Regions from separate parts of the Micrococcus sp. H39-S4 genome, predicted to be linked through region 2. Evidence: predicted binding sites of a transcription regulator. Region 2 holds the regulator's gene; the other holds the start of a gene.

Region 1 (3,406 bases), on a different contig from region 2:
ACTGCGTTCGAATCCTAAATTCGACGTCTTCTCGCTTGCCACTAATGGGAACATCGGTGCAGGGCTTCGCGCGCTGTGCGTGTGCCGATGGCGCTTGAATCAGCGTTAGGGCAATGCAAGCAGTTACTATCGCAATCAAAATACGCGAGATGGAAGGCATTATTGAGCATCCTGGTGATTTTGCATCTCATCGATCACCCAGTGGCCCTTGGAGGGTTCGTAGACTACGTCGGCCAGCCAGGTCTCGTCGTGAGTTTCCACCCCACTGGCAGAGTCGTCTCTAACGCCCTGTGAGTCGAAGACCTCTACAGCGGATGCGTCACGAACAAGAGTAGCGGTGTAGCCAAACTCTGACGGGGTGAGAGTCAACGATTTGATCGAGGTGTGCTCTCCCGTCGACCAGCCACCTTCTTTGTAGTGCTGGGCAGTTGAGTCGGATACGGCTTGGCAAAGCTCGCAGTATTCGCTGTATGTCGAATCAAAATCAGCGGTTTCTCCGGTCTGGTCAGTGTAGTAAATGGCCTCCCAGAAATAGCGAATTGCCGCCTCGGCGCCCTCCTTGGTCTCTTCCTTCATGGCGGCGGGCATCTCCGGCTTGGGCACGTTCCGCGCGGGGCCGTCGGCAGACGCGGGCACGTATTCGCCGGACCCGCTCTCCGTGGCCGTGGGGGATGAGCTGACGCCTGCGGTCTCACTCGTGCTCGCGGGCGCGGACGTCTCGACGGCGGGCTTGGCGGACGAGGGTGACGTCGTCGACGACTCGGCGGGCTCGGACTGCCCGCCACAGGCGGTCAGTGCGAGCGCCAAGGCCACGCTGAGCGTGCCGGCCTGGGCGAATCGGTGGCGGCGCAGGGCGCGCCCGGGTGCGGTGAGAGACATTTCCCCTCCAACTGGACGTCCGTCGTGTGTCCGCGCCTCCCGCGCTGATCCCGCAACGCGGTGCCCGTGGCATGCGAGGCCCGGTTGGTTCGGAGTATACGCAGACGGATTGTGGTCCTGCTCGCATTGTCCACAGGACCGTGCCGGCGCACTTCTTCCGGCCCAAGAGACGATTTTCTCGTGCGTGTGCGCCCCAAGGTCGGGTTTGAGGCCTACGGCCAGGACTCGGCCAGCCGGCCTCACGAAAAGGGCGTTCCCGGCCTCGCCCGTCTGGGGCGATGCGTCCTTAACGTGTCCGGCGGGCGCCCTACGTTCGCACCCATCGCATTCGAACACATGTTCGAGTACGATCGGGTGTGCGGCCCCACCTTCCCACTTCTTCCCCGCGTCCGGTCCGCCGGACGGGCCGCGCTCCCATCGCCCGACGGCACCCCGTCGTCGGTCCGGTCAGCAGTGCACAGGGAGAGAAGCAGAATGGGAGTCCTCACACAGTCGGTGGCGGTGGAGTGCGGGGCAGACGGCACCCCGCAGGGGCTGCGCTGGAACGGGCGGGACTACGTCCTCGCAGAGCGCCCCGTGCGCTGGTTCGAGCGGCGCCGCTGGTGGGCGGAGGAGGTCCGCGCGGAGAAGGGCCGCGGCGCCGGTCTCGTCGACCACGAGATGTGGCGGTTGCAGGTCCGCCTGGCCCGGGCCGGCGCCGCGCCCCTGCAGACCCTCGACGTCGCCCACCACCTGGACTCCGGCCGGTGGCGGCTCGTGCGCGTCCACGAGCACGCCCAGGACCTGAGGCGGTCGGCATGAGCCGGGCCGCCGCGGCCGGACGCACCGCCGCACCCTTCGCCCACCTGCACGTCGCCTCCGCGTTCAGCGCCCACTACGGGGTCAGCTGGCCCGAGGACCTCGTGGCCGCCGCCGCGGCCGCGGACATGGACCTGCTGGCCTGCACCGACCGGGACGGGCTCTACGGCATGGCCAAACACGTGGGTGCCTGCCTGCGCCACGGCATCACCCCGATCGTGGGCGTGGACCTGGCCGTCCGGTGGAGCGAGGACGAGGACGCCGGCCGCGTGGTCGTGCTCGCCCGAGGAGGCTGTCATGGCTCCGGCTACCGCTCCCTGTGCGAGCTCGTCTCCGCCGCCCACGCCCGCACCACCGGGGGAGCGGCGGGCGGCAGCCCGTGGGCCAGCGTCGCCGAGCTCGCCGCCGCGGCGGCCGGCCGTGTCCCCACCGCCGCCAACCGGGACAACCCGCCCACCCCCGAGCTGTTCGTCCTCCTCGGCCCGGACTCGGACGTCGGCCGCCACCTGGCCCGCCGCCGGTACGCGGCCGGCCTCACCGCCCTGCGCCGCTGGAAGGCGGCCCTGCCCGCAGGCAGCCCCCACGCCGATGTCGTCACCCACCTCTCCGCCCCCGGCCGACGCCTCGACACCGGGCACGCCGTGAAGACCCTCCGCGCCGCCCGCCAGGCCCGCATCCCCGCCGTCCTGACCAACGCCGTGCGCTACGCGGCCCCGGACGGTGCCGCCACCGCGGACGTCCTCGACGCCGTCCGTGCCCTCAGCTCCCTCGACGCCCTCCACGACCTGCAGCCCAACGGGCAGGGCTGGCTCAAGTCCACCGCCGCCATGCACCGCATCGCCCACGAGATCGCCTTCGCCGCCGACGACCGCCCCGCCCCCCTGCTCGAGGCCACCCGCCGCCTCGCCGAGGCCTGCGCACTCGACCCCGAGACCGACCTCGGCTGGGGCGTGCCCCGCGTCCCGGAGGCCGCCGTCATCGGCATCGACGGCCCCCCGGAGCACGTGCTGCGCGAGCGCACCCGCACCGGCCTCCTCGCCCGCTACCCCCACCTCCACACCGGGGGAGGCCTCCCCGGCACCAGCCAGGCGGCCCGGGACCTGCAGGACCGCGCCGAGCACGAGCTCGGCATCATCACCCGACTCGGCTTCTCCTCCTACTTCCTCACCGTGGCCGCCGTCGTCGACCTCATCGAGGGCATGGGCATCCGCGTGGCCGCCCGCGGCTCCGGCGCCTCCTCCCTCGTCAACCACGCCCTGCGCATCTCCCATGTCGACCCCATGGCCAACGGCCTGATCATGGAGCGCTTCCTCTCCACCGACCGCTCCACCCTCCCGGACATCGACATCGACGTGGAGTCCGCCCGCCGCCACGAGATCTACCACGCCGTCGTCGAACGCTTCGGCGCCGAGCGCACCACCCTCATGAGCATGCAGAACGCCTACCGGGCCCGCGGCGCCGTCCGCGACGCCGGCCTCGCCCTCGGCATGCCCGAACCCGAGGTGGACGCCATCGCCAAGCAGCTCTGGCGCTTCTCCGCCTCGAACTTCCGCGAAGCCCTCCAGCGCATGCCCGAACTCGGCGGCCTCTCCCGCCGCATCGAGTCCGGCCGCGCCGAGGGCGACCGCCAGCTGGACCTGCTCGTCGACCTCACCGAACGCCTCGACCGCCTGCCCCGCCACATCTCCATGCACCCCTGCGGCGTCATCCTCGGCGACGCCACCCTGCT
Region 2 (3,406 bases):
GGCCGGGGCGGCCCTGGACCGCGCGTTCACGGACACCCCGTCCGGCCTGATCGCCGCGGGCCCGGACGAGGTGCAGGAGCAGGCCCTCACCGGCGTCCTCACCGCCGCGCGTCAGTGCCTGTCCGACCTCGGCCAGGACAAGGACAAGGAGGCCGATGCCGACGGCGGACGGCAGATGGCGCGCTCGCGGATCCTCGAGGTCCTCGAGGTGGTGGAGCGCATGCTCGCGGCCCGGCCCGAGGCCGACTTCCCCGAGGTGCTGTGGGCCACCCGCCCCGGCCACTTCGAGCCCGGCGTGGGCTGGCAGCCGGGGGACGAGACCGACCCGCCCCAGCTCTACGTGGCCCCGCTCTCGGTGGCCGGCAAGCTGCGGGAGGGCCTGTTCGGCAAGGCGACGACGGTGCTCACCTCCGCCACGCTCACCGTGGGCTCGGGGGAGCGCCGGTTCGACTCGGTGGCCGGCGACGTGGGCCTGGCCGGCCCGGACGCCCCGAAGTTCGAGGCCCTCGACGTCGGCAGCCCCTTCGACTACCCGCGTCAGGGGGTGCTCTACGTGGCCCGGCACCTGCCCCGGCCCGGCCGGACGGCCTCGCCCGAGTCCCTGGATGAGCTCGAGGCGCTCCTGAGGGCGTCGCGGGGCGGGGCCCTCGGCCTGTTCTCCTCGCGCCGGGCGGCCGAGGACGCCGCCGCCGAGATGCGCCGTCGGCTCGGGCCGAAGACCACGATCCTGTGCCAGGGGGACGCGACCCTCTCCGCCCTCGTGCGCCAGTTCTCCGAGGAGCCGGACACGTCCCTGTTCGGGACCATGAGCCTGTGGCAGGGCGTGGACGTGCCGGGGAACTCGCTGCGGCTCGTGGTGATCGACCGCATCCCGTTCCCGCGGCCGGACGACCCGCTCTCCCAGGCCCGCACCCGGGACGTCGCCCGGCACGGCGGCAACGGGTTCATGCGGATCTCCGCCACGCATGCGGCCGTGCGCATGGCCCAGGGCGCCGGGCGCCTCGTGCGCTCCGTGACGGACCGCGGCGTGGTGGCCGTGCTGGACCCCCGCCTGGCCACCGAGCGGTACGGCGGCTACATCACGAGCGCCCTGCCGGACTTCTGGCGCACCACGGACCGCGACGTCGTCCGCGGGGTGCTGGCACGGCTCGCCTCGGGCGATTGACCTCGCTCGGCCTCGGGCCGTCGGCCCGGCCGGAGGGAGCGGGTCAGAGCGAACGCAGGACCGTGACGACCCGCCCCATCACGGTGGCGTGATCGCCGAGGATGGGCTCGTAGGCCGTGTTCTGGGGGAGGAGCCAGGTGTGTCCGTCGCGGCGGCGGAAGGTCTTCACGGTGGCCTCGTCGTCGAGGAGGGCCGCGACGATGTCGCCATTCTCCGCCGTGTCCTGCCGGCGCACCACCACCCAGTCGCCGTCGCAGATCGCGGCGTCCACCATCGAGTCGCCCGTGACGCGCAGCATGAACAGCTCGCCCTCGCCCGTGAGGCGTCGCGGGATCGCCATGACGTCCTCGACCTGCTGCTCAGCCAGGACCGGGCCGCCCGCCGCGATGCGGCCGACCCAGGGGACCGGCACGCTGTCCGCCTCGTCTGCGCCGGTGTGCCACGCGGGGATCGCGGAGACCCGCGACGACGGCGCAGCGGTGGGGGAGGCGGCCTCGCCCAGCGGGGTGCCGTCCACGTCGAGCAGCACCTCGAGGGCACGCGGGCGTCCGGGGTCGCGCCGGATGTAGCCGTGCCGCTCGAGACGGCCCAGCTGGTGCGTGACGGAGGAGAGCGAGGCCAGGCCCGCGGCGTCGCCGATCTCGCGCATGGAGGGCGGGTAGCCGTGGTCGGCGATCGCGTCCCGGATGGTCTGCACGATCCGCCGCTGGCGGTCGGTGAGCGGCGCGCGCGCCGCCGGCTGATCGTCGGTGGTGCTCATGGCTGCCGTCCGTTCTCCCGGGGTGATGGTGGCCGGACTCGTGTTCCGGCGTCCGGCTGCCGTCCGGACGCTTACCGTGTCCGCCCCCGCTGGTTGCCTGTGTCTTGGCGGTCCCGGGGCGTTCCGGGGCGTCCGTGCATGGCCTCGAGCCTAGAGGAGAGCCGCCTCTCCTTCAAAGATATGTTCGATCTCGTCGTGGCATGTCTCGAACACCTGTGCTAGAAAGGCATTCGAACGGATTCGAACACATGTTCGATCACCTGGAGGGCATCCGCCCCGGAGGAGGACACCATGACGCTCACCACCGCCCAGTTCGCCGGCTCGCCCGCGACGGCGCGGCCGCGTCCGGCCACCATCCGTCTGACCCGCCGCGGCCGCCTCGTGCTGCGGGGGATCCCCGTGATCGCCGCGGCCGTGGCCGCCACGCTGGCGGCCGCCTTCTTCCTGGGTGTGCTGCTGTCGCCCGCCGCGGTGTCCGCGGACACCGCGGGGCCCGCCACCCAGTCCGTCACGGTCATGCCCGGGGACAGCCTGTGGACCATCGCCACCACGGTGGCTCCGGAGGCGGACGTCTACGAGGTGATCGCCACGATCGACGAGCTCAACGGGCTCGAGGGCCGGGCCCCCGCGCCGGGCGAGGAGCTGTTCGTCCCGGCCACGCGGTGACGCACGGCGGGCCTCGCCCTCCACGCTTCCTAGACTGGCGGCCATGACCGACCTCAGCTCTCTGCCCCTGCGTGAGAACCTCCGCGGCCTGAGCCCCTACGGCGCCCCCCAGCTGGACGTGCCGTACATGCTCAACACCAACGAGAACACGCATCCGGTGCCGGAGGAGGTCGCCACCGCCATCGCCGAGCGGGTCGCGGCCGTCGCCGGGGGGCTGAACCGCTACCCGGACCGCGAGTTCACGGGGCTGCGACGCGCGCTCGCCGGCTACCTCGGCCACGGCCTCACGGCGGACCACGTGTGGGCCGGCAACGGCTCCAACGAGATCCTGCAGCAGATCCTCCAGGCCTTCGGCGGCCCCGGGCGGACACTGCTGAGCTTCCTGCCCTCGTACTCCATGTACCCGCTGCTGGCCGGCGGCACGGACACCGTGTTCGTGGACGGCGGCCGCGCCGAAGACCACACCCTCAGCGCCGAGCACGCGGCGGCCATGGTGCGGGAGCACCGTCCGCACGTCGTCTTCCTGGCCTCGCCCAACAACCCGACGGGCACCGCCCTGGACCTGGCGACCATCGAGGCCGTGTACGCCGCGCAGGCGCAGAACGAGGCCGCCGGCGGGCCCGGCGCCATGGTCGTCGTGGACGAGGCCTACGCGGAGTTCGCCCTCGCCGGCACCCGCTCCGCCCTCACCCTCCTGCCCGGCCGTGAGCGGCTGATCGTCACGCGCACCATGTCCAAGGCGTTCGCCCTGGCCGGCGCGCGCCTGGGCTACCTGGCCGCGGACCCCGCCGTCGCCGACGCCCTGCGCCTGGTGC

What was found. Region 2 encodes LexA, which represses DNA repair genes until DNA is damaged. Its sites were predicted from a motif close to TCGAACANNTGTTCGA; they were not measured.
Region 1: the regulator LexA is predicted to act here: its motif matches at 1,208-1,223, upstream of O3T09_RS11070 (DUF6504 family protein).

What each region holds. Positions count from the first base shown of each region.
Region 1 is NZ_JAPVLT010000014.1:14,331-17,736, forward strand. It holds gene O3T09_RS11065 (DUF6318 family protein) at 160-879, opposite strand; gene O3T09_RS11070 (DUF6504 family protein) at 1,354-1,680, shown strand; gene O3T09_RS11075 (DNA polymerase III subunit alpha) at 1,677-3,406, shown strand, end outside.
Region 2 is NZ_JAPVLT010000001.1:98,207-101,612, forward strand. It holds gene O3T09_RS00480 (ATP-dependent DNA helicase) at 1-1,165, shown strand, start outside; gene lexA (transcriptional repressor LexA) at 1,209-1,925, opposite strand; gene O3T09_RS00490 (LysM peptidoglycan-binding domain-containing protein) at 2,217-2,591, shown strand; gene O3T09_RS00495 (histidinol-phosphate transaminase) at 2,635-3,406, shown strand, end outside.